DNA from 4 places in the Cupriavidus sp. DF5525 genome. Region 2 is predicted to be linked to each of the others. Evidence: predicted binding sites of a transcription regulator. Region 2 holds the regulator's gene; each other region holds the start of a gene.
The links. The regulator FNR, encoded in region 2, switches genes on or off when oxygen is low (the NO sensors DNR and NnrR bind a similar motif). The targets are predictions, from matches to a motif close to TTGATNNNNATCAA.
Positions count from the first base shown of each region.

Region 1: a site for FNR is predicted at 4,685-4,698, ahead of ABNX08_RS30710 (nitrite reductase). Genes of this name have one in related genera too.
Region 3: a site for FNR is predicted at 4,528-4,541, ahead of ABNX08_RS08985 (hemerythrin domain-containing protein). Genes of this name have one in related genera too.
Region 4: a site for FNR is predicted at 3,167-3,180, ahead of paaA (1,2-phenylacetyl-CoA epoxidase subunit PaaA). Genes of this name have one in related genera too.

Region 1 covers NZ_CP168266.1:2,076,641-2,084,036, forward strand. Annotated here, with positions in the region: gene narJ (nitrate reductase molybdenum cofactor assembly chaperone) at 1-45, shown strand, start outside; gene narI (respiratory nitrate reductase subunit gamma) at 183-866, shown strand; gene ABNX08_RS30690 (peptidylprolyl isomerase) at 894-1,646, shown strand; gene ABNX08_RS30695 (carbonic anhydrase) at 1,682-2,371, shown strand; gene mobB (molybdopterin-guanine dinucleotide biosynthesis protein B) at 2,376-2,921, shown strand; partial or broken gene ABNX08_RS30705 (IS256 family transposase) at 3,100-4,349, shown strand; gene ABNX08_RS30710 (nitrite reductase) at 4,805-6,478, shown strand; gene ABNX08_RS30715 (c-type cytochrome) at 6,544-6,873, shown strand; gene ABNX08_RS30720 (cytochrome c) at 6,855-7,217, shown strand; gene ABNX08_RS30725 (cytochrome D1 domain-containing protein) at 7,157-7,396, shown strand, end outside.
Region 2 covers NZ_CP168265.1:3,007,511-3,014,906, forward strand. Annotated here, with positions in the region: gene nusA (transcription termination factor NusA) at 1-683, opposite strand, end outside; gene rimP (ribosome maturation factor RimP) at 680-1,168, opposite strand; gene rluB (23S rRNA pseudouridine(2605) synthase RluB) at 1,472-3,361, opposite strand; gene scpB (SMC-Scp complex subunit ScpB) at 3,367-4,326, opposite strand; gene ABNX08_RS14010 (sulfite exporter TauE/SafE family protein) at 4,882-5,640, opposite strand; gene fnr (fumarate/nitrate reduction transcriptional regulator Fnr) at 5,718-6,443, shown strand; gene ABNX08_RS14020 (hypothetical protein) at 6,492-6,737, opposite strand; gene ABNX08_RS14025 (FixH family protein) at 6,734-6,943, opposite strand; gene ccoG (cytochrome c oxidase accessory protein CcoG) at 7,006-7,396, opposite strand, start outside.
Region 3 covers NZ_CP168265.1:1,894,040-1,901,435, reverse strand. Annotated here, with positions in the region: gene ABNX08_RS09010 (2-hydroxyacid dehydrogenase) at 1-250, opposite strand, end outside; gene ABNX08_RS09005 (class I adenylate-forming enzyme family protein) at 307-1,794, opposite strand; gene ABNX08_RS09000 (acyl-CoA dehydrogenase family protein) at 1,791-2,933, opposite strand; gene ABNX08_RS08995 (GntR family transcriptional regulator) at 3,318-4,094, shown strand; gene ABNX08_RS08990 (hypothetical protein) at 4,295-4,507, shown strand; gene ABNX08_RS08985 (hemerythrin domain-containing protein) at 4,644-5,264, shown strand; partial or broken gene ABNX08_RS08980 (branched-chain amino acid aminotransferase) at 5,743-6,465, shown strand; gene ABNX08_RS08975 (IS630 family transposase) at 6,521-7,396, shown strand, end outside.
Region 4 covers NZ_CP168266.1:1,806,176-1,813,571, reverse strand. Annotated here, with positions in the region: gene boxB (benzoyl-CoA 2,3-epoxidase subunit BoxB) at 1-665, shown strand, start outside; gene boxA (benzoyl-CoA 2,3-epoxidase subunit BoxA) at 809-2,089, shown strand; gene paaX (phenylacetic acid degradation operon negative regulatory protein PaaX) at 2,166-3,086, opposite strand; gene paaA (1,2-phenylacetyl-CoA epoxidase subunit PaaA) at 3,216-4,202, shown strand; gene paaB (1,2-phenylacetyl-CoA epoxidase subunit PaaB) at 4,258-4,539, shown strand; gene paaC (1,2-phenylacetyl-CoA epoxidase subunit PaaC) at 4,553-5,305, shown strand; gene paaD (1,2-phenylacetyl-CoA epoxidase subunit PaaD) at 5,311-5,826, shown strand; gene paaE (1,2-phenylacetyl-CoA epoxidase subunit PaaE) at 5,844-6,920, shown strand; gene paaN (phenylacetic acid degradation protein PaaN) at 6,975-7,396, shown strand, end outside.

The DNA.
Region 1 (7,396 bases), on a different replicon from region 2:
TATCCGCGAGGCACGGCACCGGTGCCGGTGCCAGCGGCTTGCTGAAATGCTTACACGAACCGACTGTTTGCGCCCCTCTCCCCTGAGGGGAGAGGGAACACAGTTGGCTGACATAAACGCCGAAGCAAGCCCACAGCCCCATCCACCCCGCGCCAGCAAAGGCAACTTACTGAGCTAACACCATGGCAACGCTCCACCAATTCCTCTACGGCATCTACCCGTACATCGCTGCCGCCATCTTCCTGTTCGGCAGCCTGGCCCGCTTCGAGCGCGAGCAATACACGTGGAAGACCGACAGCTCGCAGGTGCTGTATCGCGGCAACCTGCGCACGGGCAACATCCTGTTCCACTTCGGCATCCTCGGCCTGTTCTTCGGCCACCTGGTCGGCCTGCTGACGCCGGTGGCGGTGTGGGATGCGCTGGGTGTCTCGCACGGATTCAAGCAGGGCGTGGCAATGGCCGCCGGCGGCGTGATGGGCACCATGTGCCTGGCCGGCCTGCTGATCCTGCTGCACCGCCGCCTGAGCAATGCGCGCGTATCGGCCGTCACCCGCACCGGCGACAAGGTGCTGCTGCTGTGGCTGCTGGTGACGCTGCTGCTGGGCCTGTCCACCATCTTCGAATCCGCCGGCCATATGGATGGCCACATGATGGTGCAGCTGATGACCTGGGCGCAGCACATCGTCACGCTGCGCGGCGACGCGGCCAGCCATATCGCCGATGCGCCCCTGCTGTTCAAGGCGCACCTGTTCATGGGCATCACGCTGTTCGCGATCTTCCCGTTCACGCGGCTGGTGCACGTGTGGAGCGGCTTCGCCTCGGTCGGCTACCTCGGCCGTGCCTGGCAACTCGTGCGTAGCCGCTGAGCGCCGCAACCCGACAAGGAGAACAGCATGCCTGTCACCGTCAACGGCGTGGAACTGCGCGACGCCGATATCGAATGCGAGCTGGACCACCATCACGATGCGGTCAACCCGGCGCGGCTGGCCACCATCTCGGCCATCCTGCGCCAACTGGTGCGCACCGAAGCCGACCGCATCGGCCTCGCCGCCGAAGGATTGGACGACGACACCCTGGCACAGGCGCTGCTGGAACGCGAGGCCGGCATCCCCGAGCCCGACGAAGCCAGCTGCCGCCGCCACTACGACAGCCGCCCCGAGCGCTTTCGCGACGGCGAATGGGTCGAAGCCGACCATATCCTGTTCCAGGTCACGCCGCGCGTACCGCTGGACGCGCTGCGCGAGATCGCCGCGCAGACCCTGGCGCTCGTGCGCGGCGATCCCTCGACCTTTGCCGAGCATGCCCGGGCGCTGTCCAACTGCCCCAGCGGCGCCAACGGCGGCCGCCTGGGCCGCGTATTCCGCGGCGAGACTGCACCGGAGTTCGAGCGCGCGCTGTTCGCGGCGCAGCAGGACGGCGTGCTGCCGCAACTGGTCGAAACCCGGTTCGGCCTGCATATCGTGCGCATCCTCGAGCGCTGCCCCGGCACGCGCCTGCCCTTCGACGCGGTGCGCGGCGATATCGCCCGCGCCCTCGCAGCCGCCGCGCGCGACCGCGCCTGGAAGCAGTACGCGAGCTTGCTGATCGGCCGCGCGCGGATCGAAGGCATCGAACTGGAAGGTGCCGACAGCCCGCTGGTGCAGTAGCCACCGTTCTCTTACCAACGCCACCGGAAACCGCCATGCATCAGATCGAACATCTGCTCAAAGGCTTCGAGCGGTTCCAGCAACGCTACTTCGACGACGAACCGCGGCTGTTCGACAGCCTGCGCTCCGGCCAGCAGCCGCCGACGCTGCTGATCGGCTGCTGCGATTCGCGGGTCGACCCGGCCCTGCTGCTCGGCTGCGACCCGGGCGAGCTCTTCACCGTGCGCAATATCGGCAACCTGGTGCCGCCCTGCACCGGCCGCCATGAAGGCAGCCTGCACGGCGTCTCCGCCGCGATCCAGTTCGCCGTACAGCAATTGCGCGTGGCACGCATCATCGTGATGGGCCACGGCGGCTGCGGCGGCATCCGCGCCTTGCTGGCGCAGCCGTGCGACGCGGGCGATCATCCGCCCGACGAAGATGAAGAAGCCGACTACCTCGGCGCCTGGGTGCGCATCGCCGCGCCGGCGCGCCGGCAGGTTGAACAGACGCTCGCGCACGCCAGCCCGGCGCAGCGCCAGCGCGCCTGCGAGCAGGCGGCGATCCTGGTATCGCTGCGCAACCTGCAGACCTTTCCGTTCGTGCGGCGCGCGCTCAGTGCGGGCGACCTGACGCTGCACGGCTGGTACTTCGACTTGCAGGCCGGTGCGCTGCTTGCCTACTCACAGCGCGCCGACGCGTTCCTGCCGCTGGTATGCCCGCTGCCGGCCCAATCAGAATCCTGACATCATGAGTCCTTTTATCCTTGGCATCACCGGCACGTCCGGCAGCGGCAAGACCACGTTGATTACTGCATTGCTGCCCTGGTTTCGTGCCCGCGGCCTGACCGTCAACGTGGTCAAGCACAGCCATCACCCGCTGGAACTGGAGCCGCCCGGCAAGGACAGCGCACGCTTTCGCGCCGCCGGCGCGGCGGAGGTGATGGTGGCTTCGCCGTATCGCTATGCCATCGTGCGCGAACTGGTGGATGAAGCTGAGCCGACGCTGGCCGAGCAGGTGGCGCGACTGCGGGGTGCTGATATCACACTGGTAGAGGGCTTTCGGCGCGAGGCAATTCCGCGGATCGAGGTCTATCGGCCGGCGCATGGTCGTGCGCCCTACTATCCTGGTGATCCTTCCATTGTTGCGTTGGCTACTGATGCGCGGATGGATACGATGTTGCCATGCCTACGGCTGGATGATGTGGCGCAGGTGGGGGCGTTCATTCTCGCGATGAAGGATCAAGGGGCCGACGCTCGACCGCCCGCGTTGCTGGTGACATGTTGTCGCTGTTGAACCGTTCGGTTCCGCGCTCCCCGCGTTGCTGGTGACATGTTGTCGCTGTTGAACAGCTCGGTTTCGCCCTCCCCGCGTTGCTGGTGACATGTTGTCGCTGTTGAACCGCTCGGTTCCGCCATCCCGGGCCTGTACGGGATTTTGTGTGTAGGGCATAACATGTCGAGAAGGAGCATGTATGCCACGCAAACCAAAAGCCACACCCCGGGACCTTCCGAGCATCCCCAAGGAGCTAATTGATCAGCTCGTCAAAGGTCCGATGACTGCTGAGGCGGTGCAGGATGCCGCCATGGCGTTCAAGAAGGCCCTGATCGAGCGGGCGATGGGCGCGGAGCTGGGCCATCACCTGGGCTACCCGGAGGGTGCTGAGCGCCCCGAGAATGCCACCAACCAGCGCAACGGCTCCAGCGCCAGACGGTGCTTACCGACACGGGACCGCTGCGCCTGGCGATCCCGCGCGACCGCGACGGCAGCTTCGCGCCCATCCTGATTCCCAAGCACGACCGGCGTTTCACTGGCTTTGACGACAAGATCATCGCCATGTATGCCCGCGGCATGACGGTGCGCGAGATCCAGGCGTTTCTGGTCGAGCAGTACGGCACCGAGGTGTCGCCTGCGTTCATCAGCTCGGTAACGGATGCGGTCATGGAGGAAGTCACCGCCTGGCAGGCCCGCCCGTTAGAGGTCATGTACCCAGTGGTGTTCTTCGACGCGCTGCGGGTCAAGATGCGCGAGGATGGCGTCGTGCGCAGCAAGGCGGTCTATCTGGCGCTGGGCGTGCTGCCCGATGGCACGCGTGACATCCTGGGCCTCTGGATCGAGACCACCGAAGGGGCGAAGTTCTGGATGAAGGTGTTCAACGACCTGAAAACGCGAGGCACCCAAGACATCCTGATCGCGGTGACCGACCGCTTGAAGGGCATGGAGCAGGCCCTGAACGCGGTGTTCCCGAGCACAACACTGCAGACATGCATCGTGCATCTGATCCGCGGCAGCTTGGACTACGCGAGCTGGAAGGACCGCCGTGCGGTGGCGGCCGCGCTCAAGCCTGTCTACACAGCAGCCACGGTAGAGGCCGCACAGGCGGCGCTATTGGCCTTCGAGCAAAGCGACTGGGGCAAGCGCTACCCGCCGATTGCAGCCTCCTGGCACCGCGCGTGGGACCGCGTGATTCCATTCTTTGCGTTCCCGCCAGCCATCCGCAAGATCATCTACACCACGAATGCCATCGAGAGCATCAACGCGCAACTGCGCAAGATCATCAAGACCCGCGGACACTTCCCGAGCGATGAAGCGGCCACCAAGCTGCTGTGGCTAGCCTTGCGCAACATCACCTGCAAGTGGGGCAGCGCCACGCACGACTGGAAAGCGGCCATGAACCAGTTCGCGATCCTCTACGAGGATCGCTTCACACAACCCCATCGCTGAGATAGGATCAAAGGCCTGCCTGCCGGGCAGCCTGCCCGGCAGGCAGGCCTTTAGCCTTGCACACAAAAATCCTGACACCCCCGCCATCCCCGCGTTGCTGGTGACATGTTGTCGCTTTCCTTCTTGGCACACCGACAACTACCTTGACACACGCCGCTCGGACAAAAAGTGACCCGCCCAGGAGGGCGGAACAGAGCGGTTCAAACAGCGACAACATGTCACCAGCCGCGAGAGCCGTCGAGCATCAGACCAGATGCACGCCACAGGCACACCCCATAACCACCCCTGCCCACGATCAACACTCTCAAACACAGGCCTCCAACCCGCCTCCCCGTTTGACCCCAGTCAATCCCACACCGCCAGTGTTTCACCATGATGACCCCAGACGCCAGGTGCCCAACACACACCCCAAGCACCGCGACCTAGCTTTCCTCAACCCGCTGACCCACAGCATCATGAAAGCAAAAAGCCGGCTGTACCCCGCAATCGCGGCAATACCGCTCTCACTCTGTCTGGGACTACCACAGGCAGCCACCACCGCGTCAACGGCCGCACCCAAGGCCGAACAGAAAGCAGCAATCCCCACCCTCACCGCCACCGAATTCGACCACGCCAGGCAGATCTACTTCGAGCGCTGCGCCGGCTGCCACGGCGTGCTGCGCAAAGGCGCCACCGGGAAGCCGCTGACGCCTGACATCACCCGCGCACGCGGCACTGAATACCTGAAGATTTTCATCAAGTACGGCAGCCCCGCCGGCATGCCGAACTGGGGCACCTCCGGCGACCTCTCCGATAAGGAGGTCGACTTGATGGCCCGCTACATCCAGCTCGATCCCCCGACACCACCCGAGTTCTCGCTGGCCGATATCGAGAAAAGCCGCAAGGACATCATGCCGGTGGCCCAGCGCCCGACGAAGAAGATGAACCAGTACAACCTGGACAACCTCTTCTCGGTCACGCTGCGCGATGCCGGCGAGGTGGCGCTGATCGATGGCGACAGCAAGCAGATCATCAATATCGTCAAGACCGGCTATGCCGTGCATATCTCGCGCATGTCCGCATCCGGGCGCTACCTGTATGTGATCGGCCGCGACGCGCGGCTGGACCTGATCGACCTGTGGCTGCCCAAGCCTGACATCGTTGCCGAAGTGAAGATCGGCATGGAAGCGCGTTCGGTCGAGACCTCCAAGTACAAGGGCTATGAAGACAAGTACGCGGTAGCAGGCTCGTACTGGCCGCCGCAATACGTGATCATGGAAGGCGACACCCTCAAGCCGCTCAAGGTCGTCTCCACCCGCGGCATGACGGTCGACAACGAGTACCATCCCGAGCCGCGCGTGGCCTCGATCGTGGCCAGCCATTTCCATCCGGAATTCGTGATCAATGCCAAGGAGACCGGCAAGATCCTGATGGTCAACTACTCCGACCTGTCCAACCTGAAGACCACCACCATCGATTCGGCCAAGTTCCTGCATGACGGCGGCTTCGATTCCACCGGCCGCTACTTCCTGGTCGCGGCCAATGCGTCGGACAAGATCGCAGTGGTCGATACCAAGGAAGACAAGCTGGCCGCGCTGATCGAAGTAGGCAAAACCCCGCACCCGGGGCGCGGCGCCAACTTCACGCATCCGAAGTTCGGCCCGGTCTGGGCCACCAGCCACCTCGGCGACGAAGCCATCAGCCTGATCGGCACCGACCCCGCCGGCCATCCGGCGCAGGCGTGGCAGGTGGTGCAGACCCTCAAGGGCCAGGGCGGCGGTTCGCTCTTCATCAAGACGCACCCGAAGTCGTCCAACCTGTGGGTGGATACGCCGCTGAACCCGGACGCCAAGCTCAACCAGTCGGTGGCGGTGTTTGATACGCGCAACCTGGAAGGCGGCTTCAAGGTGCTGCCCATCGCCGACTGGGCCGAGCTGAAGGGCGCGGGCGCCAAGCGCGTGGTGCAGGCCGAGTACAACAAGGCCGGCGACGAAGTCTGGTTCTCCATCTGGGGGACCAAGGACGGCGAATCCGCGCTGGTGGTGGTCGATGACAAGACCCGCACGCTCAAGACCGTGATCAAGGACAAGCGCCTGGTCACGCCGACCGGCAAGTTCAACGCCTACAACACGCAGCACGACGTCTATTAAGCCAGCGGCCTCGCACCGCCTCTGCGGTGCGAGGCCCAAACGCCATTCCCACAACGGAGAACACCATGCGAACACAACAAACCTTGCCTTCCCTGCTGGCGGCCGTCGGCTGCGCCCTGTTGCTCGGCGTTGCCATCCCCGGTGTTGCCCACGCCACCCAGCAGCTCGCGTCCAGCAAGGCCTGCCTGTCATGCCACGGTATCGACAAGAAGATGATCGGACCCGCCTTCAAGGACATCAAGGGCAAGTACGCCGCCAGGAAGGACGGCCAGGCGCATATGGTCCAGTCCATCATGAAGGGCAGCAACGGCCAGTGGGGCCCGGTGCCGATGCCGGCCAACGCGGTCAGCGACGCTGAGGCCAATACGCTGGCCAAATGGATCCTTTCGCTCTGAGCCGGCATGTCGTGCTGGCGGCGCTGGCCGCGGCCATGCTGGGCGCCGCGCCCGCTGCGTTCGCCCAGCCTGCGCCCACGCGGAAGGCGCAGCTCGCGCACTGGCTGCGCGATGACTGCGGTGCCTGCCACGGCATGACGCTACGCGGCGGGCTGGGTCCGCCGCTGACGCGCGAGGCGCTGGCCGGCAAGCCGCGGGAGAGCCTCGTCGCCACCGTGCTTTACGGCCGGCCCGGCACCGCGATGCCGCCCTGGCAACCCTTCATGACGCAGGATGAAGCCCAATGGCTGATCGATCGACTCCAGGCCGGCAACCCGCCGGCCGTGGCGCCACCGGCAAACTGATCCGGGGCATTGCGGCGGCCCTCGGCGCAATGCTCGCTGCGACGCTGCTGGCCGCCTGCGCCACCACCGTGCGCGGCACCGGCGATCTCGGCGTGGTGGTGGAGCGCGCTGCCGGCCGGCTGCAGATCGTCGAAACCACCGGCATGACGCGGCTGGCCACGGTGGACGGTTTGGGCGAC
Region 2 (7,396 bases):
GCGGCCTTGATCTCCAGCAGGCCTTGTTCCATCTCCGGCACTTCGTTCTCGAAGAGCTTGATCAGGAACTCGGGTGCGGTGCGCGACAGCTCGATCTGCGGCCCGCGCGCTGCGCGGTCCACATTCAGGATGTAGGCACGCACGCGGTCGCCGGTGCGCAGGTTTTCCTTCGGGATGATCTGGTCGCGGGCCAGCAGCGCTTCCACGCGGCCGGACTCGACGATCAGCCCCTTCTTGTCGGCACGCTTGACCGTGCCGGTCATGATCTTTTCGCCGCGATCCAGGTAGTCGTTCAGGATCTGCTCGCGCTCGGCGTCGCGGATGCGCTGCAGGATCACCTGCTTGGCAGCCTGCGCGCCGATGCGGCCGAACTCGACCGACTCGATCTGCTGCTCGATATAGTCGTCCAGCTCGATGCTGGGGTTCTCATCGCGGGCTTCGAACAGCAGGATCTGCTTGTCCGGCTCCTGCAGACCCTGATCATCGGGAACGACCAGCCAGCGGCGGAAGGTTTCATGCTCGCCCGACTCGCGATCGATCGCGACCCGGATATCCACGTCTTCTTCGAAACGCTTCTTGGTGGCCGAGGCGAGCGCCGCCTCCAGGGCACCGAATACCACATCCTTGTCGACGTTCTTCTCACGCGCAAGCGCATCGACGAGCAACAGAACTTCGCGGCTCATTGCTTGTTCCCTTTTCTTTGATTTCCTTTGAAGTCGAATACCGGCACCAGGCGTGCCTTGTCGACATCGGATACGGCAAATTCCAGCAGCGCCGGGCCATCCTTGCCCTCGAACTCCAGGCCGACCTTCTCCGCGCCCGCCTCCCCGGTGGGCGCCTGCAGGATCCCTGTAAAGTTCTTTTGCCCGTTGACCGGCAGGCGCAGCGTGATGCGCGCCTCTGCGCCGACAAAGCGGCCGTAATCGGCCAGCTTCTTCAGCGGCCGGTCCAGTCCGGGCGACGAGACCTCGAGGCGTTCATAGTCGACATTCTCGACCGTAAACACGTGGGTGAGCTGGCGGCTCACCTTTTCACAATCCTCGATGGCAATGCCGGTTTCAGGCTGATCGATGTAGACACGCAGAAGTCCGGCGGGGGCACGCTCGAGCTCAACAAGCTCATATCCCATGCCGTTAAGGGTGGTTTCGATCAAATCTGCCAGATGCACTGTTATCCCGAGTAATGGCCATCAACACCGTGGCAGGCAAACCCGCCGGTGCCGTCCGGGACGACCCTGCTGCAGCCCTGCCTGTCCGCCATCCGCGCCTCGCGCCGGAGCGCGGGGCCGAAAACGGGCGAACCAAAAAAAAATGGGCGCAATGCCCATCATTCGCCCATCCTCGACGAGGATGGCTTTTTGAATAGACTTGAATTATACGCTGATTATGTCGAAAAGGCAAAAGCCTGACATAGTCGCACACTGCGGGCTGCGCCGGCGGGTCTTTTACCCGCCATGAGCAGCATCGAGCACTCAGCGATTGCCGCCGCGGTTTCCCCCGCGGTTACCGCCGCCGCCGCCACCACCGCCGCTGCCACCGCCGCGCGGCGTGCGGTTTCCACCTGGCTTTGCCGCCTTCGGCATCACATTTCCGTTCGCTTCACCGCCGCCACGACGCGGCGGCTTGCCCTGCCCGCCCAGGCCGGCGCCACCGCCACCGCGCGCCTGGCGTGGGCCGGTGCCGCGCCCGCCGCCCAGATTGGCCGCGTGCGAGGTCAGTAGCGTGGGGCCGTGGCTGATATAGCCCATCGACGTCTTCATCGGATCCGGCTGGCCGCCGCGGCTGCCGCCACGGGCACCGCCCTGTTCGTAGCGTGGGAGGCCATCCATGCCGGTGTGCATCGGCATGCCGGCGATGGCGGCTTCGGTGCGCTGCTTGCGCCCGCCGACCTTGGTCGCGCCCTTGCTGGGCTGCTCGCTCTTGCCCGGCACCTTCAGGCCGACGCCGGCCATCAGCGCCTTGACGTCATTGGGCTCGACTTCCTGCCAGCGGCCGCGCTTGAGGCCGCGCGGCAGCAGGAACTGGCCGTAGCGGGTGCGGATCAGGCGCGACACGGTCAGGCCGACCGCCTCGAACATGCGGCGCACTTCACGGTTGCGGCCTTCGGTCAACGCCACGTGGTACCACTGGTTGACGCCCTCGCCGCCGCCATCGGCAATGCGCAGGAAGTTGGCTTCGCCGTCGTCCAGCTTGATGCCGTGCAGCAGGCGCTGGCGATCGGCCTCGGCCAGTTCGCCCAGCGTGCGCACCGCGTACTCGCGCTCCACACCGTAGCGCGGATGCATGAAGCGATTGGCGATATCACCCGAGGTGGTGAAGATCAGCAGGCCTTCGGTATTGAAATCCAGGCGACCCACCGCGACCCACTTGCCGGTCTTGATGCGCGGCAGGTTGTCGAACACGGTCGGACGGCCTTCCGGATCGGACTGGCTGACGATTTCCCCGGCCGGCTTGTGGTACAGCAGCACGCGGGGCGGTTTGGTCGACACCTTGCGATGGATCAGCTTGCCGTTCACGCGGACCTGGTCGGCCGGCAGGATGCGCTGGCCGATATGAGCAGGCAGTCCGTTGACCGAGACGCGGCCCTGCAGGATCAGCTCTTCCATCTCGCGGCGCGAGCCCAGGCCGCCCTCGGCCAGCACCTTGTGCAGCTTGGGGGCGTCGTCCTCGGCCGACAGCTCGCGCACCGGCTTGGCCTTGGTGCGCGGAATGACGGTGTCGTCCTTGTCGTACTGCTCGGAGATCACGAAGCGGAACAGGTCTTCGCTGTTCGCCGCACCCTTGTCCGCGCCGGGCTGGGCCTGGCCTTGCCCCTTGCGCTGCGCCTGCGGCTTGGCGCCGTCCTTGCGGCGGCCCTGCTGGCGGGCGCCGGCGCCCTGCACTTCGGCGGGCGCAGCGCCCTTGCCGGCGCGCTGCTGGCCCGGCTTGCGCTTGCGGCCGGCCTGCTCGGGCTTGTCGGCGCCTTCGCCCTTGGCGGCGCGGTCGATTTTCTCGGCCTTGGTGGTCGAGGCGTGCCCACCCTGGCTGCCCTGGCCACCCTCGCCCTGACCCGTCTTGCGCTTGCCGCGGCCACGCTGGCCACCGCGTCCGCCCGCAGGCGCCGCCGCAGACGCGGCGGCTGCCTCGCCGGCCTCGCCCTGCACCGGTGCCTCGGCACCTTCGGCGCGGCCGGCATCGCGATCCTGCGCTGCCTGGCGGCGAGATGCCACCAGGTTCCTCAGCCCGCGGCGCAGCCCCTTGCGGCGGGGCGCGGCTTCGCTGCCCGATCCGGGTTCTGCGGCGCCGGTATCGGCGGATGCACCCGCATGGCGGGCGTCTTGCTCTACGGAATCAGACAAGGTATTCACTATCGGATGTTGCATGTTGTTCAGTTCGGCACGCGCTCGTCGTGCTCGCTCGGGTGCGGCGGCGTACCGTCTTCTGGCAGTTCGCTGCGCGCCCCGTCCGGATTGGGTTCGGCCTCGGCAGGTTCGATAAGGTCATCCACGGGGTCAGCGCCTTCGCTGGCCTGCTGTCGCGGCTGGACGTCGAAACCATTGGCGGTTTCGGCGCCCTCGGTTCGTTCGGTGCTCTCGGTGCTCTCACCGGCGACCGGCGCTACCATCTCGCCAGCCTCGGCCGCCAGCCCTTCCGGCTGGCCTGCAACGCCCTGCGCCACGGGCGGTTGCAGCTCGGCAGCTTGCTGTTCCGCGGCGGGCGCCGGAACCGCCACAGGATCGGCAAACGCCTCCTCGTCGGCGCTGACTGGCTTGATCGCGGCCAGCTCCTCGAAATCGATGGCCTGCTGTTCCAGCAGGGCAGCCTGGGCCTGCGCCTGGGCGTCTTCCAGCGGCGGCAGTTCATCCAGCGTACGCAGGCCGAGATCGTCCAGGAACGCCTTGGTGGTCGCGTACAGCGCCGGCCGGCCCGGCACGTCGCGGTGGCCGATGACCTCGATCCAGCTGCGGTCTTCCAGCTTCTTGATCACTTCCGTGCTGACGGTCACCCCGCGGATCTCTTCGATATCGCCGCGGGTCACCGGCTGCCGGTAGGCAATGATCGCCAGCGTTTCCATCACCGCACGCGAATACTTTGGCGGTTTTTCCGGATTGAGGCGATCAAGGTATTCACGCATTTCCGGGCGGCTCTGGAAACGCCAACCGCTCGCCAGGGCCACCAGTTCCACACCGCGCTGGCGCCAGTCCTGGCGCAGCTCGTCGAGCAGCACGCGGATCGTGTCCGCACCGACGTCATCGTCAAACAGCCGTCGCAGATCATTGACGCGCAAGGGCTCCTGCGCGCAGATCAGCGCCGTCTCGAGGACGATCTTCGCCTCTTGGGTATTCATGTTGATGGTGTGCAGCCTGTCTTTGCACCTGCTCCCGGACGGATCCGGGGCACCGGAGATTTTGGATACAGCGATGCCGAATGCCATCGCCATCTCATTGCGCAGCTAACCCGGATGCCTGCCGCATCCAAGCCGTGCACTTCCCTTTCTTTGCATCGAATGCCGGGTCGGTCCGGCAGGAGATCGTTCGCAGGCCGTCTTGGGCCGGTCAGCGAACCCCTTGCGTCGCGCGCCCGCACTCAACGGACGATGCTGTCGGCGAACTGAACGCCTCGGACGCAAGAAAAAACGGATATCGGGAGCAAGGCCGGCATCTCCAACACCGCGGTGCCAGCCGGACTTTTGAGCCAGATCTTTTGAACCGGATGGACCGCGGGACGGGCCGGGCCTCGAAAACCTTCCGCTTCCCGTAGCCCCTGAGCGCGCCTTCTGATATGAAGGCCGCCTGGCGCTGCTCGCCACATCGCGCCGCGCGATACCGCAATGCAGGCGATTGTATGGCATTCCCGCCCCAGCCTGCAACCATCATCCGTTGCGCCATGCGGCGGCGGCGCCTCAGAACACCAGGCAGAAACCCTGCCCGGCCAGGGAATGTGGCAGCAGCACCGCTCGGGCGATGCCCAGCCCGCCGAACGCCATCACCGCGACCCCAGCCCCCAGGCGTATGCCACGCCGCCTGGACAGCGTGCGCAGGTAGCCCGACAGGCCGGACAGCACCAGCAGGTTGGGCAGCGTGCCCAGCCCGAACACGCCCATCACCAGCGCCCCCGAGCCGGCGTTGCCCGCCAGCAGTGCCAGCGTCAGCGCGCCATAGACCATGCCGCACGGCACCAGGCCCCAGGCCAGCCCCACCCCATAGCGCCGCGCCAGCCCGCCACGGGCCCGCACGAATGCCGGCATGCCGCCGGCCAGGCGGCCCAGCTGGCCAGCCACCGTAGCGGTGGCGCATGCCGCCAAGCGCTCGAGCCAGGCCAGGGTGAACGCATTGCCCTGAAGCAGCCGCCAGCCCGACCACAGCAGCATGGCGCTGCCCGCACCGAACAGCCAGCGCTGCACCGGCAGGTAGTCCTGCTTCCATGCGGTGGCACCGACCGCGCCCAACAACGCACCCAGCAGCATATAGGTCGAGATCCTGCCGATGTGCATTGCCAGCAACTCACCGAACCACGCGGTCCGGTTTTTCACGAAGTTCACCGTCGCGATGGCGTCGCGCCGCTGTTCCACCGCGAGGGCAAGGCCGCCACACATGGCGGCACAATGCACCCCGCCAAGCAGGGCCAGCAGAAAAACGCTAATAAGCACACCAAATGTCAATTCTGACTCCCTGCCGCATCACATCGCACGGTAAAATGTTGGGGTCGTGCCCTCGCAGCCATTCTTGCAGGTTCCAATTGCTCACCTCCATTCCCATTACCGAGATGTCGCCCCGTTGCTCCACATGCGCGATGGGGCAACTGTGCCTTCCGGTAGGCATGTCCCAGCAAGATCTTGCCAAGATGGACACGCTGGTGCAGGAACGCATTCGCGTTCATAAAGGCGAGACCCTGTACCGCATGGGCGATCCGCTCACCGCTGTCTATGCCATCCGCTTCGGTACGCTGAAGACGCACGTCACCACCGAAGACGGCCGTTCGCAGATTACCGGCTTCCACCTCCCCGGCGAAATCGTCGGCCTCGACGGGCTGGGTGAAATGCAGCACGCATCGGATGCCACGGCGCTGGAAGATACCGAAGTCTGCGTGGTGCGCATGAACGAACTGCAGACCTTGTCCGCCGGGCTGCCGTCGCTGCAGCACCAGTTCCTGCGCCTGATGGGCAAGGAGATCACGCACGACCAGCTGATGCTCGTGACGCTGGGCTCAATGCGCGCCGAGGAACGGCTGGCCGCCTTCCTGATCAACCTGTCCGAGCGCCTGTCGGCGCGCGGTTATTCGGCCTCCGAATTCGTCATGCGCATGAGCCGCGAAGAGATCGGCAGCTACCTGGGCCTGAAGCTCGAAACCGTCAGCCGCCTGTTCTCCCGCTTTGCCGAAGCGGGCCTGATCCAGATTCGCCAGCGCCACGTCAAGCTGGTGGACATCGCCGGCATCAAGCAACTCTACAGCCGCTCCTGCTGAGCGCGCATCGCACTGCCATCGCCGCACCGGCGATGGCAATTTCAAACGTCATTCAAGTTCGTCGGTATCGCTGAGCCGGGTCGGCATGGTGTAGAGCGTGAGCCCGCTGGACAGCGCGCAGAACGCCCACGCCAACAGGAAGCCGATCGTATAGACCGACTCGCGTGACGCGTCGACCGGGTGGCCGAAGAACTTCAGGTCGCCCGGATCCACGACCGAAAAGACCGTCGCGGTTGCAAAGCCCGCCATCAGGAACCCGGGCCACAGTACCCACATCAGCCAGCGCAGCCTCATGGTTGCCTCGCTGCGGCAGCCTTGCGCGGCGCGGCTCCGACCTTCTCGACCACCAGTCCATGCCGCGTTGCCCCCTGCACCGGCAGGTCAGGATGCGAGGACGCGAGCCAGATGGTCACGCCACACGCCACCATCGCCACCAGCGGGCCGCTCATCAACAGCCACGGCCACGGTTCCTTCCACCACGGATTGCCTTGCCGATTCATCTTGCCCCCCTTATCTGCAGCGGTGCGGCGCGGATCCATAACCGCGCCACACCATCCTAGCTTTACAAATCGCGCGGCACGATAAAACTGGTGGATTGCCGGATTTCGGCACTCCCCCGCTCCGTGCCTTCGCTCGTGACCGTCACGCTGATCTTGTGCGTACCCTGCGCCGCGTTCTCAATCGGAACGCGGATGCGGATCGGCAACAGCCGGTTGGAGGTCGGCGCCAGCGCTTCGGCCTGCTTGTCGTATTCAACCGTCAGGTTCTTCAGCTCGTCGCTGTCGGCGCGCACGCTGATGCGCATCGGTCCTTCGGTCGTGTTGATCAGCTGCAGCCGATAGACGTTCTCGATCCAGCGCCCTTCCACTTCGCGGCCCAGCGCGCCGCGGTCGCGGATGATGTCCACCTTCAGCGGCGTGCGCAGCGCAATCGAGGCCACGAAGCCCGCCATC
Region 3 (7,396 bases), 1.1 Mb from region 2:
CGGAAAATGGCACCAGTATCAGCTTGAGTTTCTTGGCATTCTGGAGCGTTCGTTTCACCAGCGTTCGTTTCTCGTGGAGTACCCACTCGGCCGACGCGACAATCACTTCAGCTTCCCTTGCGATCTCCACCATCCGCTCAGCACCCTCGGATGGCAGCCAGAGGTCTACAGCATTCTCCTGGCCTACGGCATGTTTCACCGGGTCAAGAAAAACTTTCCCATACTCTCCTGTCAATACCACGCGTAACATTGGCAGCTTCCTTTGGTTTCACATCTCAAGAGATTGCTCGATTGACGTTTGGCTTTTCAAAGCTCAACTTCACTGAATCGCGGTTGGTCATTGAGCAATCTCCGCTGTACCTTACCGACTCCGGTGTCCAGCGGAAGCTTCTCAATTCGAATGAGCCGCGTGGGGTGCATGTATTTCGGCAAATCAAATAGCGCCGCATGCACTTCGGACTCGAGGACATGATGCGCAGTCGTGTAGAGCACGACCTCGTGTCCACGCGCCGGGGAATCCATCCGCCAAAGTGCGAACTCGCCGAGAGACGAGACCCGCTTCAACCGCTCCTCAACAAATCCGATCGGGACATACTCGCCATTAACGCGAATTGAATCACTCATTCGCTCAATAAAGATGAGATTTCCACACGAGTCTTGACGCCCACGATCTCCTGTCCTGAACCATCCTTCGGCGTCGGTCTGCGCCAGTACCTCTCCATCTCGTAGATACCCTGAGAACAAGGTCTGATGATGCAACCCACGCACCCGGATTTCGCCGTCGTCGGCTATGCGATATTCGACGTCTGAGCGGGGCTGGCCTGCCATGCTAGACGGACCTTCCGGCGGAAATTCGGCGTCGTCCGGACGTACGACGCGCGTATGGCAAAGGCCGCCAGCTTCCGTTGATCCATACCCCGTCACACCGATCGGGATATCAAATTTTTCAAGAAAATCCGGCACGCACCCGAAGGCTATTCTGATTTGGTGACCTTGTGCTTCTGCTCGCGTCGTTTTGGCCATCAACAGATTTGCCGGCGGCTGATGCAATATCATCGCGGTAATGTGGTGCGACTTGACCAGCGACCAGAAATCTTGCGCTTGGAAGCGGTCCATCGAAAGCAACGACGCTCGCGCCGTGAGCGAACCCACGACGCCATACCCCATCGGATTGATGTGGAACATCGGCAATGGCGAGAGGACCCTGTCGTAACGTGAGAGCCCATGCGAATCGGCAATAAAGCGGCCCAACCGAATGAAATAGCCATGACTAAGCGCGCAGAATTTCGGCAGTCCGGTCGTTCCCGAAGTATGGATATAAGCCGCTACGTCGGCGGGATCTGCGCAGCGTCCATCGCTATCGGACACCAGGCCGACGCGGGAAAGGAGGGGCCTTTGCACGGAAACTTCACCTTGCCATGCTCCCGTCAAATCCAACTGTGCTTCAGTCCTGTCAACCAACCCTCCTGGACTGCGGCCCAGCCAGAAGATGGCACGCGCGCCCAGATTGTCGAGCATCGCGCCAAGCAATTCATCGGGATATGACGGGTTAATCAATGCCGTCTGCAGCCCCACGAACTGGGCTGCCATCCACGTAACAAGGTACCCCGCGCTATTAGGACCGACGAAAGCTACGAGGTCTCCTCGCCGGAAGCCGGCATCGCGAAACTGAGCCGCGACTGTTCGAGCCCGCTCAACAAATCGATGCAACGAGTCGCTTTGTGAACAGGTACCGAAGGATGCGTCGGGACGATCGAGGGCTGCAACCTCGATCAGCTCGGTCAGATTGTTCATGCCAGCCCCATCAGTTGAGCATCCTTCAGGATGCATTTTGCGACGTGATTCTTGAGGATTTCACTCGATCCACCGGCCACGCGCAGCAGTTTCACGTCGAGCATGTACTGGCCGAAGTTTTGCTCCTCATACAAACCATATCCACCGATCAAGGCGTAGACGTCGCTCACAACTCGCTCGGCGGCCTTGATCGCGAGATGCTTCGCGACACTTGTTTGCATCGCGTGCTCGTGACCTTGTTGTGCGAGGTTGGCTGCGTGATCACGAGCCAAAACCGCGGCGTGGATCTCCGCATAGCATTCCGCAATCGTCCATTGGTTCCCCTGAAAGTCTGCGACGACAGCGGACCCGACCGGGCGGGTAACCGCATATCTCGAGGCTTCGGCAAGAGCACGCCGCGCTATACCAATCAGCGTGGACGCGTTCCCTAGCCGGCTCACATTGAAGGTAGACACAAAGGTTGCAAGGCCTTTGCCTACCTCGCCAAGGATCGCGCCGTCTCCAACGCGAACATCATCAAAGTACATGTTCGCTGTTGGCGAATAGCGAAGTCCAATGGGATGGGTATGTTCGCGCCGAACACCAGGCTGATCCGTGTCTACCAGAAATGCGGTCAGCCCTTCCGGAGCCATCGCGTAGACGAGCGTGAGGTCACTCTCGACACCCATATTGATGTGGCACTTCTCTCCGCTAATGACCCACCCGCCACCTTCACGCCTGGCGGTGGTCTGGAGATTCTTCAAGGATGAGGCGGCGGATGGTTCGGATATCGATTCAGAAAACAGGATGCTCCCGTTAGCGAGTCCCGGGAGGTACTTCGACTTCTGCTCCGGTGTTCCCCAGTCGTTCAGCCAGCGTTCGCCTTGGGCCTGCGTCTGCCCACTTACCAGGCCGTAGCGGCCCAATTCCTCCTCCACCAGGCAGTACTCAGGCACACCGAAACCCAACCCCCCGTACTCCCGTGGGGTAAGCATTCCGAGAAGGCCTCGCCGCCCGAGTTCATTGAACGCGTGGCGAGGAAACACGCCCTCACGTGCTGCCTTCGCCATGTCGCCCTGGATGACCCCAGCAAATTCCCGAATGCTCTCGATTGCGGAAGAAGCCCAGGCCGGGTCTTTCAGACGTAGTTCCAGATTCATTGCTGTGTCTCGTAGGTGGTTTCGGTTATCATCTGATTGTCCGGACCATGATAGGAAGAAGCGTATGTGGCGTCAAGACTGTGGTTAACGCTAACATCGCCTTTCGTTCGGCGACGAACGAAACTGGTGACCATCCCGACGGATGGCCACTTCGACTCCCCGGACGCTTACCTCAACATTCGCTAACGCGACGACCGTGAAACATATTCAACACAGCATGACCTACCCGCGCGCCCGGCCTTCTATACCAGCACATGTATCAAGCAGGGACGGGCGTGACCTCGAGTACGGCTTCGGCGGCGCGGCTCGGTCGCACTACCGCCAAAGGACCGCCCTGGCGATCAGGTTGGTAGCGAACGCTCGTCCGGGCGAGGAGCATCAGTGATGAGTCCCACGCCACATTCCAGCCTGGACAATCTGGGATCCCGCCCGCCCAAACATCTGTTGCTGGCGCAGTCGCTCCTCGCCGATATCCGCAGAGGCCGATATCCGGTGGATTCTCTCCTGCCCACAGAGGAGGCCCTATGCGCGATGTTCGGAGTTAGCCGTTTCACAGTTCGCTCTGCACTAAGCGCGCTGCAGGACCGAGGATATGTTCGAAAGCAGAGGCCGATCGGAACGCGCGTAATCGCAGACAGAACCGAAGACCAGCAGACCATAAGGCTGACGTCGCTAGGTGATCTTGTTCAGCTCGCCGAAGGCGGTCAGCAGATGATCACCGCAAGCGCCGATATCGCTGCTGATCCGACACTGGCTAGCACCATTGGTTGCGCCGTTGGACAACACTGGCGGCACCTTGAAGTCCTACGCTGGACAAGCGGTAACAAGGAGGCGCCGGCGATGCTTAGCCATTTATGGATTCATCCCATGTACTCGGGCGTCGCTCAAGATCTCCACCTCAATCGGATCTCCCCCGTTGTCATCTTTATCGATCAGATTGGGCAACAATTCGGCGATCGTCCGTCCGACATCCAGCAGACCGTCAGTGCATTCAATATAAAGGGACATCTGGCTCGTGCGCTGCAGGTCAAGAACGGTACTCCTGGCCTTCGTATCCAACGCTGGTTCCGCAATGGTTCCGGCGAGTTGATCCTCTATGCCGACGGTTTTTATAATGGGCTCCTGTATAAATACCAAACAACCCTGCACTTGAGTAATTAGGCTGGTTCTCGGATCATTGAGAGGGCGCGGGGAGCGGCCTTCGTCTCCCCGCCATCCTGACTGGCGCCCGTTTGCCGGGGCCACTTCCGCCCGGTAGCGTGCGCCGGGCCATGGTGATCCTGAACGCGCTGTTCGAACCCCACCGCTCATAAATCACCGGTAGCACCTTGGGTACATGCGGGCAGCGGAGGCACGCGGCGTTGCTGATCCTGAACGCCCTGTTCGCCTGGGTGACCGAGGCGGGCTACCTGGCCGGCAACCCGCTCGCCCTCGCCCGCCGCCGGCGCGCCCCGACCCAGGCGCGCATCACCCGCTATCCGAGCCACGACCTGCCTGAGACGGACAAAGACACCGTCACGGCGATGCGGACTGAGATAGGCCGGGAAAGGCTGCACGCGGCCCGCTGCACATGATCCTGAAAGGTGGCGCCGCTTTGATCTGCGTCAGACGCAAATCGTGCAGGGCAACTACTGTGTCAATGAGAGCCCCGCGAGTCCCAATTCGCATCGGACTCAACGGTCTGCTTGCCCAGCTTCCCAGGAGGGCGCCATGGCCACCCCGCTCGTCACCTCGCTGCCGACTTCACCTTCCGCCGCGCTTTCCACCCCCAGCCCGTCACCGCTTGCCGCCTGGCATACCGACCATGTCCATTTCGCCTCCCTGCTCGACCTGCTAGAACAGCAGGTCAGCACTTTCCATCAGGGCGAGCAGCCAGACTACGGCCTGATGGCCACGATCATCCATTACATGCGCAGCTATGGCGATTGCGTGCACCATCCCCGCGAGGATGTTGCCTACGCGCTACTCGTGGAACGGGATCCCGGCACGCGGATCATCATCAGCCGGTTACTGCAGGAACATCGCGTGATCGCCACGGTCGGCGCGGAATTGCTCAATCGCTTGCGTGAAGCCCAGAGCGAAGTGGTCACTTCGCGAGCGGCACTGGAAGCGGCAGCCGCCATGTACCTGGTGTACTACCGCAACCATCTGTCCACCGAGGAAAAACAGGTCATGCCGCGCGCCGCCCGGTTCCTGACCGAAGCCGACTGGGCGGAGGTCGCCGCGATCGATTGGGCCAGTGCCGATCCCCTATTCGGCGCCAATGTGGAGAAGCGCTTCGCGACCTTGCGCAAGCAGATCGACAGCGAAGCGAACGCGTCCATGCACTGAACGTCGGTCGTTTCGCGGCACTGCCGGGCCTCGGCCCAAAACTTTTGCCGTGGACCGGTACGCGCCATGAGCGCGCCCGGTTTCAGCGCGGCCATCATTCCATTTTGAGCCCTACCGTCCTGGTCATGGCCTGGTAGGTCGACCACGTGCGCGCGATGAAGCGCTGCAGGGCTTCGCCGGTCAATGGCGTGTCTTGGCTGCCAAGCCATAGACAAAAATAAAACTGTCACTACTTCGCGTATAAATGCGCCACTTCGACCCGGGAGCGTTAAAAACCTGGCGGTTTGGCTTCAGCCATCCGTCCTAACCGGTCGATCGATACTGCACCGCACCATCGAGTTACACTTCAGCCCATGCACCGGATGGGAGGGAAGCGTTCGGCCTTACCGCCACTTGTCTCCTTTTATCCCGGGACTGTCTTGCATGTATTGCATCGGACATCTGGAATCACTAGCCGAAGACGAAGAGACACAGAAACATGAGCGCCGACAAACAATTGCAGTTCACTGTGGAGCGTCACCCCAACCCCACGCCGGCCGACAAGATCGCGGCCGCGCTGGTCGACCCCACCTTCGGACGCGTGTTCACCGACCACATGGTCACAATCCGCTGGACCGAGGGGCGCGGCTGGCATGACGCCAAGGTGGAAGCGCGCCGTCCGTTCCAGATCGACCCGGCCTGCGCCGTCCTGCACTATGCGCAGGAAATCTTCGAAGGCATGAAGGCCTATCGCGACGCAGACGGCAAGATTTCGCTGTTCCGCCCGCAGGAAAACGCCAAGCGCTTCCGCGCCTCCGCCGCCCGCATGTCGATGGCCGACCTGCCGGAAGCCGATTTCCTCCGCGCCGTCGAAGCGCTCGTAGACATCGACCGCGACTGGATCCCGGGCGGCGGCGACGGCAGCCTGTACCTGCGCCCGTTTATGTTTGCTACGGAGACCTTCCTGGGCGTGCGCGCCGCGGCCGAGTATGTGTTCTGCGTGATCGCCTGCCCGGTCGGCCCGTACTTCAAGGGCGGCAAGTCGGCGGTCACGGTGTGGGTGTCGGACCAGTACACGCGCGCTGCGCCTGGCGGCACCGGCGCAGCGAAGTGCGGCGGCAACTATGCGGCCAGCCTGATCGCGCAGACCGAGGCATCGCAGAAAGGCTGCGACCAGGTGGTCTTCCTTGACGCCGCTGAACACCGCTGGATCGAGGAACTAGTACAACATCCCGTAAATAGCTTGAATAATTAATCGCCTCCGATATCATGACGGGATGAGTCGAGGCCGCCATGCAACGCCAGTGAAGCTGGCGAAGAAAGAACAACAGGAATTGCTATCGCTGATCGAACGCAAGACGGCTGCACAGCGAGATGTCATGCGCGCACGAATAGCGTTGTGGGCCCACGAGGGCCACTCCAATACCGTCATTGCGCGGGAATTGGATGTATCGGTACAAACGGTCTGCCTGTGGCGTAAGCGCATTGCCAAGCACGGTGCCCAAGGCATTCGCGAGGGCGAGCGTAGTGGCCGTCCGCCACGCATTACGCACGAGGCGCGACTACAGTTGATCGCGCTGGCATGTGAACCGCAGGAACCTGAGGGACGGGTCACGGCCACGCTGGACGAGATTGTGGCGCGCGCCGTGGAGCGCGGCGTCGTCGGGCAGATCAGCCGCAGTCAGGTGCAGCGCATTCTGCAGGCCGGCGACGTGCGTCCGCACCGGGTCCAGCAGTGGCTGCACAGCCCGGATCCGGCCTTTCGCGAGAAGGTCAATGGGATATGCAAGCTGTACCGCAAGGCGCCTCGAAACGCGGTGGTGCTCAGTATCGACGAAAAAACCGGCATTCAGGCCATCGAACGCAAGTACCCGGGACGCGCTCCCGCGCCGGGGCGACTGCGTCGGCGTGAGTTTGAATATATTCGTCACGGCACCCAGGCGTTGATTGCCGCGCTGGACGTCCATACAGGACAGGTGCTGGCAGAATGCCGCGACCGGCGCACCCAGGACGATCTGGTCGCCTTCATGGAGCGCGTGGCAAGTGCGTACCCGGGCAAACAGGTGCACGTCGTGTGGGATAACCTCAACACGCATCGCGCCCAGGCCGTGTGGCAGGCATTCAACGCGCGGCACGATGAGCGGTTCCACTTC
Region 4 (7,396 bases), on a different replicon from region 2:
GCGTGATCCAGCGCACCTGCCAGGTGATGAACGAACTGAAGACCGATGATCCCGCCAAGCTGCGCGCGGCCGGCGTGATCGACCTGCCGACCTTGCAGCGTTACCTGAACTTCCACTACAGCGTGACCATCGACCTGTTCGGCGCCGATGAGTCGAGCAACGCCGCCACCTTCTACAGCACCGGCCTCAAGGGCCGCTACGAAGAAGGCAAGCGCGTGGACGACCACGTGCTCAAGGGCCAGACCTACCGCATCCTGCAGGCGCAGAACGGCCAGCTGACCGAGAAGGAAGTGCCGATGCTCAACGCACTCAATGAAGTGCTGCGCGACGACTACATCAAGGACAGCATGGGCGGCGTGGAGCGCTGGAACAAGGTCATCGAGAAGGCCGGCATCCCGTTCCGCCTGAAGGTCCCGCACAAGGCCTTCCACCGCAATATCGGCGCGCTGGCCGGCGTCAAGGTATCGCCGGACGGCCGCGTGATCTCCGAGGCCGAATGGCGCGACTTCCGTGACCAGTGGCTGCCCTCCGAAGGCGACCGCGCCTTCGTCGCCAGCCTGATGGGCCGCGTGGTCGAGCCGGGCAAGTTCGCCAACTGGATCGCGCCGCCGGTAATGGGCATCAACCGCCAGCCGGTGGATTTCGAGTACGTGCGCTTCAACTGAGCCACGCGCTTATCAATTGCTCCCTGTTTGCTCCCCTCTCCCGCTTGCAGGAGAGGGGCCGGGGGAGAGGGCTGGCGCTTCAACGAAGCGCCGCTGCTTAAACGACCCTCACCCCGAGCGCCCCTGATTCTGTGGAGACCGCCATGGACATGGCAGAAATTCAAGTCATCAAGCAGCACCTGATCGATCCCGAGATCTGCATCCGCTGCAACACCTGCGAAGCGACCTGCCCGGTGGGCGCGATCACGCACGACTCGCGCAACTACGTGGTCGATGCCGACAAGTGCAACCTGTGCATGGCCTGCATTTCGCCGTGCCCGACGGGCTCGATCGACAACTGGCGCGCCATGCCCCGGCTGCGCGCCTACAGCATCGAAGAGCAACTCACCTGGGACACGCTGCCGGAAGAACTGTCGCCTGAGCAGCTGGCCGATCTGGCGCCCGGCGCTGAGATGCAGACCGCCGCGCCCGAGATTCCAGCCACGTCGCCGCTGGCCGGCACCGGCGCAGACGCCTTCAACAGCGCCCGCTACGGCGCTACCGTGCCGCCGTGGTCCGCCGCGCATGCCTACACTAACCTGTACGGCGCCAAGTCCGCCAAGAAGACCATCACCGCCACCGTGACCGGCAATGTGCGCGTGACCGAAGTAGGACGCGAATACGACACGCACCACATCGTGCTGGATTTCGGCGCGACACCGTTCCCGGTGCTGGAAGGCCAGTCGATCGGCATCGTGCCGCCGGGCGCCGACGCCAGCGGCCGCCCGCATCATGCGCGCCAGTACTCCATCGCCAGCGCGCGCAATGGCGAGCGCCCGGGCTACAACAACCTGTCACTAACTATCAAGCGCGTGCTGGACGACCACGACGGCAATCCCGTGCGCGGCGTCGCGTCCAACTACATGTGCGACCTGAAGGTGGGCGACAAGGTGGAAGTGATCGGGCCGTTCGGCGCCAGCTTCCTGATGCCCAATCATCCGCGCTCGAATATCGTGATGATCTGCACCGGCACCGGCAGTGCGCCGATGCGGGCCATGACGGAATGGCGCCGGCGCCTGCGCAAGGCCGGCAAGTTCGACGGCGGCAAGTTGATGCTGTTCTTCGGCGCGCGCACGCGGGAAGAGCTGCCTTACTTCGGCCCGCTGCAGAGCCTGCCGAAGGACTTCATCGACATCAACCTGGCGTTCTCGCGCACGCCGGGGCAGCCCAAGCGCTATGTGCAGGACCTGATGCGCGAGCGCGCGGCGGATCTGGCGGCGCTGCTGGCGAGCCCCGACACCTGCTTCTACGTGTGCGGGCTGAAGAGCATGGAAGATGGTGTGGTGCTGGCGCTGCGGGATGTGGCGCAGCAGGCCGGACTGAATTGGGAGTCGCTGGCTGAAGGGCTGAAGCGCGACGGTCGCTTGCATCTGGAAACGTACTAAGCCGGTATCAATTCCCACAGACCCGCTCCCTCTCCCGCGCGCGGGAGAGGGGAGCAGACAAGCGGCCTGCGGGACGTCAGGTATGTGTAAAGCGCTTGTGCAACTCACGCTTCGCGTCCAGCAGCGCACCATCTGCCGCCTCTATCACCCCGTGCAGATACTTCTCGCTCGCATCCAACAACGCCGTATAAATCTCGCTGCACATCCCCCGCGCCGTGCGACCAGGCCAGTCCGCCGGCAGAAGCACTTCCGGCAGGTTCGGATCGCGCAGCAGCACGCGCCGGTACTCATGCACCAGCAGCGTCCGCACGAAGAAGGCATCGGCCGGCGCGAGCTGTGCCGCTTCTTCCGCCAGCGGTGAAAACCGCCGCAGCAGCGCCTGCCACGCGTCGGCCACGTCGCCCAGCTTGAAGGTCTGGTGCATCAGCGCCTGCAGCGGCCTGATAGAAAACGCCTCCAGGCTGCTCGCCTCCATCACCGCCACATACTCCTGCGCCCGTGCCGCCTGGACGATCTCGCGCAGCGAGGCCAGGTCGGCATTGGGGTGCGCCATCACCCCGGTCGCGATCGCGCCGAACCCTTCCCAGAGCAACTCCCGCTTCAGTCGCTGCCGGATCGTGGCGCGTACGTCACCGCGCACCATTACCAGCGTCCAGCGCCCGTCCCATTCGGGCGCTTCGCCCGCATAGATGCGCTTGCCCGCGTGCAGCACGCGTTGCAGGCCAGCTTCCGACAGTCCGTAGTAGCTGCGCCGCCCGATGCGCGTGGCGGCCAGCCAGTCGTCGGCGGTGAGGCGGAAAGTGGCGGTGCGCACCAGCCGGTCATTGATGCCGAACGGCGCCGCCAGGCGGATCAGGCTGCCCAGCCAGATCGCCTGCGGCCGTGGCGCGACCACGTCGCCGAACAGCGTCACCAGCAGCGAATTGGCGCCCAGCTTGAGCCCGCGTGCCAGCCGCGCCACGCGAGGGGAAACCGGATCGGGGTCTGGCGTAGCCATCGGGGGCCTCCGAAAGTGATACACAAACGGCGATTGCTTGAATCAAATTGTATCACTACCATCTATTTCAACTTACGAGATTGACGCAGATCAAGACGTTGATCACGACCAAAACAGGTGGAGCAGGCGATGTACGCACAGCTGGTGGAGACAGGAGCAACAAGGCTCCGCGCAATGGAAGAAATGGACCCGCAGGAACGCGAGTTCCAGGCCCGCGTGGATGCCGGCATCAAGATCGAGGCCAAGGACTGGATGCCCGAGTCGTACCGCAAGACCCTGATCCGCCAGATCTCGCAGCACGCCCATTCGGAGATCGTCGGCCAGTTGCCCGAAGGCAACTGGGTCACCCGCGCCCCCACGCTGGAGCGCAAGGCGGTGCTGCTGGCCAAGATCCAGGACGAGGCTGGCCATGGCCTGTACCTCTACAGCGCGGCCGAGACGCTGGGTGTGTCGCGCGACCAGATGCTGGGCGACCTGCATTCGGGCAAGGCCAAGTATTCCAGCATCTTCAATTACCCGACGCTGAGCTGGGCCGATATCGGCATGATCGGCTGGCTGGTCGATGGCTCGGCCATCATCAACCAGGTGCCGCTGTGCCGCTGCTCGTTCGGCCCGTATGCGCGCGCTATGGTGCGTGTCTGCAAGGAAGAGTCCTTCCACCAGCGCCAGGGCTACGACATCCTGCTCTCGCTGTGCAACGGCACGCCCGAGCAGAAGCAGATGGCGCAGGACGCGCTGAACCGCTGGTGGTGGCCGGCGCTGATGATGTTCGGCCCGTCCGACGGCGATTCGCCCAACAGCGCGCAATCCATGCAATGGCGCATCAAGCTGTTCTCCAACGACGAGCTGCGCCAGAAGATGGTCGACCAGACCGTGCCGCAGGCCGAGTACCTGGGCCTGACCATTCCCGATCCCGACCTGAAGTGGAACGAGGAACGCGGCCACTATGACTTCGGCGAGATCGACTGGTCCGAGTTTTACAACGTCCTCCAGGGCAACGGCCCTTGCAACCGCGACCGCCTGCGCACCCGCGTGAAGGCCTGGGACGACGGCGCATGGTTCCGCGACGCGCTGGTGGCCCACGCCGACAAGCAGGCGCAGCAAGCCGCCGCCTGACCCCGCGGCGCGCGGCGCCGCTCCCCATCGAACCCGCATCAAACAGGAGGTAGCCATGAAAGAGTGGCCGCTTTGGGAGATCTTTATCCGCAGCCAGCACGGCCTGGCCCACAAGCACGTGGGCAGCCTGCACGCGCCCGACGGCGAAATGGCGATCAACAATGCCCGCGACGTCTACACGCGCCGCAACGAGGGCGTCAGCGTCTGGGTGGTGAAGGCCGGCGATGTGGTCGCCAGCAGCCCCGGCGACAAGGGCCCGCTGTTCGAGCCGGCCAACAGCAAGGTCTACCGCCACCCGACGTTCTTCCCCATGCCGGAAGCGGTCAAGCACATCTGATACGGCGCGCATCATGGACAACCACAAGCTCGAATACCTGCTGCGCCTCGGCGATTCCACGCTGGTGCTCGGCCAGCGCCTGTCGGAATGGTGCGGCCGCGGCCCGGCGCTGGAGGAGGACATTGCACTGACCAACGTGGCGCTCGACCTGGTCGGCCAGACCCGCCTGTGGCTGGGTTATGCCGCGGAAGTGGAGGGCACCGGCCGCACCGCCGACCAGCTCGCCTACCTGCGCGACGCCCACCAGTTCCGCAACCTGCTGCTGGTCGAGCAGCCCAACGGCAGCTATGCCGATACGCTGGCGCGCCAGTTCCTGTTCGACACCTGGCATTACTTCCTGCTGGAAGGGCTGCAGCGCTCGACCGACGCGCGCATCGCAGAGATCGCCGCCAAGTCGCTCAAGGAAGTCACCTACCACGTGCGCCGCAGTGCCGACCTGGTGGTGCGCCTGGGCGACGGCACCGAAGAGAGCCATCGCCGCATGCAGGACGCCTTCGACGACCTGTGGATGTTCACCGGCGAACTGTTCGAAGCGGATGCGGCCGAGGCCGCGCTGGTGCGCGACGGCGTGATTCCCGATCCCGCAACCCTGGCCGAGCCCTGGCAGCGCCATGTTAGCGAGGTGCTGGAAGAAGCCACCCTGCGCGTGCCCGCCGGCCAGTGGGCACAGAGCGGCGGCCGCCACGGCCGGCATACCGAACACCTCGGCTACCTGCTGGCCGAAATGCAGTTCCTGCAGCGCGCCTATCCCGGCGCGCAGTGGTGAGCGCCATGACCGCGCAAACGCTGGCACGCCCCGCCGTCGAACAGGTCTGGACCTGGCTCGATACGGTGCCGGACCCTGAGATCCCGGTGATCTCCGTGGTGGACCTTGGCATCGTGCGCGACGTGGCATGGGTCGGTGAGACCTGCGTCGTCACCATCACGCCGACCTATTCCGGCTGCCCGGCCATGACGGTGATCCGCGAAGGCATCGAAAGCGCGCTCGCCGCACAGGGCGTTGATTCCGTGCGGGTGCAGACGCAACTGGCGCCGGCCTGGACCACCGACTGGATGACCCCGCGCGGCAAGGCCAGCCTGAGCGGCTACGGCATCGCGCCGCCGGCGCAGCAGGTGATCGATATCAGCGGCATCAGCCGCAAGGCGTCGCCCGCGCTGGTGGTGGCCTGCCCGCATTGCGGCTCGCGCCATACGCGGCTGGTCAGCCAGTTCGGCTCGACCGCGTGCAAGGCGTTGTATCGCTGCGGCGACTGCAAAGAGCCGTTCGACTACTTCAAGGCTCACTGAGAAGGAAAGGTGGGGAGATGAGCAAATTCCATGAACTGACCGTGGCCTCGGTCACGCGCGAAACCCGCGACGCCGTGGCCGTGACCTTCGCCGTGCCCGACGAACTGGCCGACACCTACCGCTACGTGCAGGGCCAGCACCTGACGCTGCGCACCGGCATCGGCGGCGAAGACGTGCGCCGTTCCTACTCGATCTGCTCGGCGGTGCAGGATGCACGGCTGCGCGTGGCGATCAAGCGCGTCGACGGCGGCCTGTTCTCCAACTGGGCCAACGAGCAGCTGCAGCCGGGCATGACGCTGGAAGTGATGCCACCCTCCGGCCATTTCCACGTGCCGCTGTCCGCCACGCACGCGAAGCACTACGTCGCCTTTGCCGCCGGCAGCGGCATCACGCCGATGCTGTCGATCATCAAGACCACGTTGCAGGCCGAGCCGGAGAGCCGCTTCACGCTGTTCTACGGCAACCGCGCTTCGTCGTCCGTGTTGTTCAAGGAAGAGCTGGAAGACCTGAAGGACACCTACCTGCAGCGCTTCAACCTGGTGTTCGTGCTCAGCCGCGAGCAGCTTGATATCGATCTCTTCAACGGCCGTATCGATGGCGCGAAGGTCAATGCCTTGCTGAAGCACTGGGTGAAGCCACAGGACATCGACGTCACCTTTATCTGCGGCCCGCATTCGATGATGGAAGAGGTGTCGCAGGCGCTGCAAGACAACGGCGTCGACAAGACACGCATCAAGCGCGAGCTGTTCGCCACCAGCATCCCTTCAGCCCGCCCGGCGGCGCATGCGCACAAGCAGGCCGGTCAGCAGCAGTGCGAAGTCACCGTGATCCAGGACGGCCGCACCCGCAGCTTCACGCTGGAGAAGAACAAGGAGACCGTGCTGGACGCCGCGCTGGCGCAGGGCATCGAACTGCCTTACTCGTGCAAGGGCGGCGTCTGCTCGACCTGCCGCTGCAAGCGCATCGAAGGCGAGGTCGACATGGACGTGAACTTTGCGCTGGAAGACTACGAAGTCGCCCGCGGCTTCATCCTGAGCTGCCAGAGCTATGCCGTCAGCGACAAGCTGGTGATCGACTTTGACCAGGAATCCTGAAGCGTCCTGGTCCTCCCCCTGATTACAGAAACCCGACATCCCCCGGAGCAAGCCGTGTCCCATCCGTTTTTTGAGCGCCACCAGGCGCTGCTGGAACAAGCCACCCAAGCCATCGCCGAGCGCGGCTACTGGAGCCCGTTTTCCGAAATGCCGAGCCCCAGGGCCTACGGCGAAACCGCCAACGCCGACGGCAAGGCCGCCTTTGAAGCCCGCCTGAACAAGCCCTTTGCACTGTCGCAGCCGGGCACCGTCGGCCAGGCCGGCAAGGAAGTCTCGCCGTACGGCCCGGAACTGGGCATCACCTATCCGAAGCCCGACCTCGACCAGCTCTTCGCCGGCGTCGCCAAGGGCATGCCCGCCTGGCGCAAGGCCGGACCGGAAGCCTGGGTCGGCGTCTCGCTGGAGATCCTGCAGCGCCTGAACCGCCGCAGCTTCGAGATCGCCTACGCGGTGATGCACACCACCGGCCAGGCCTT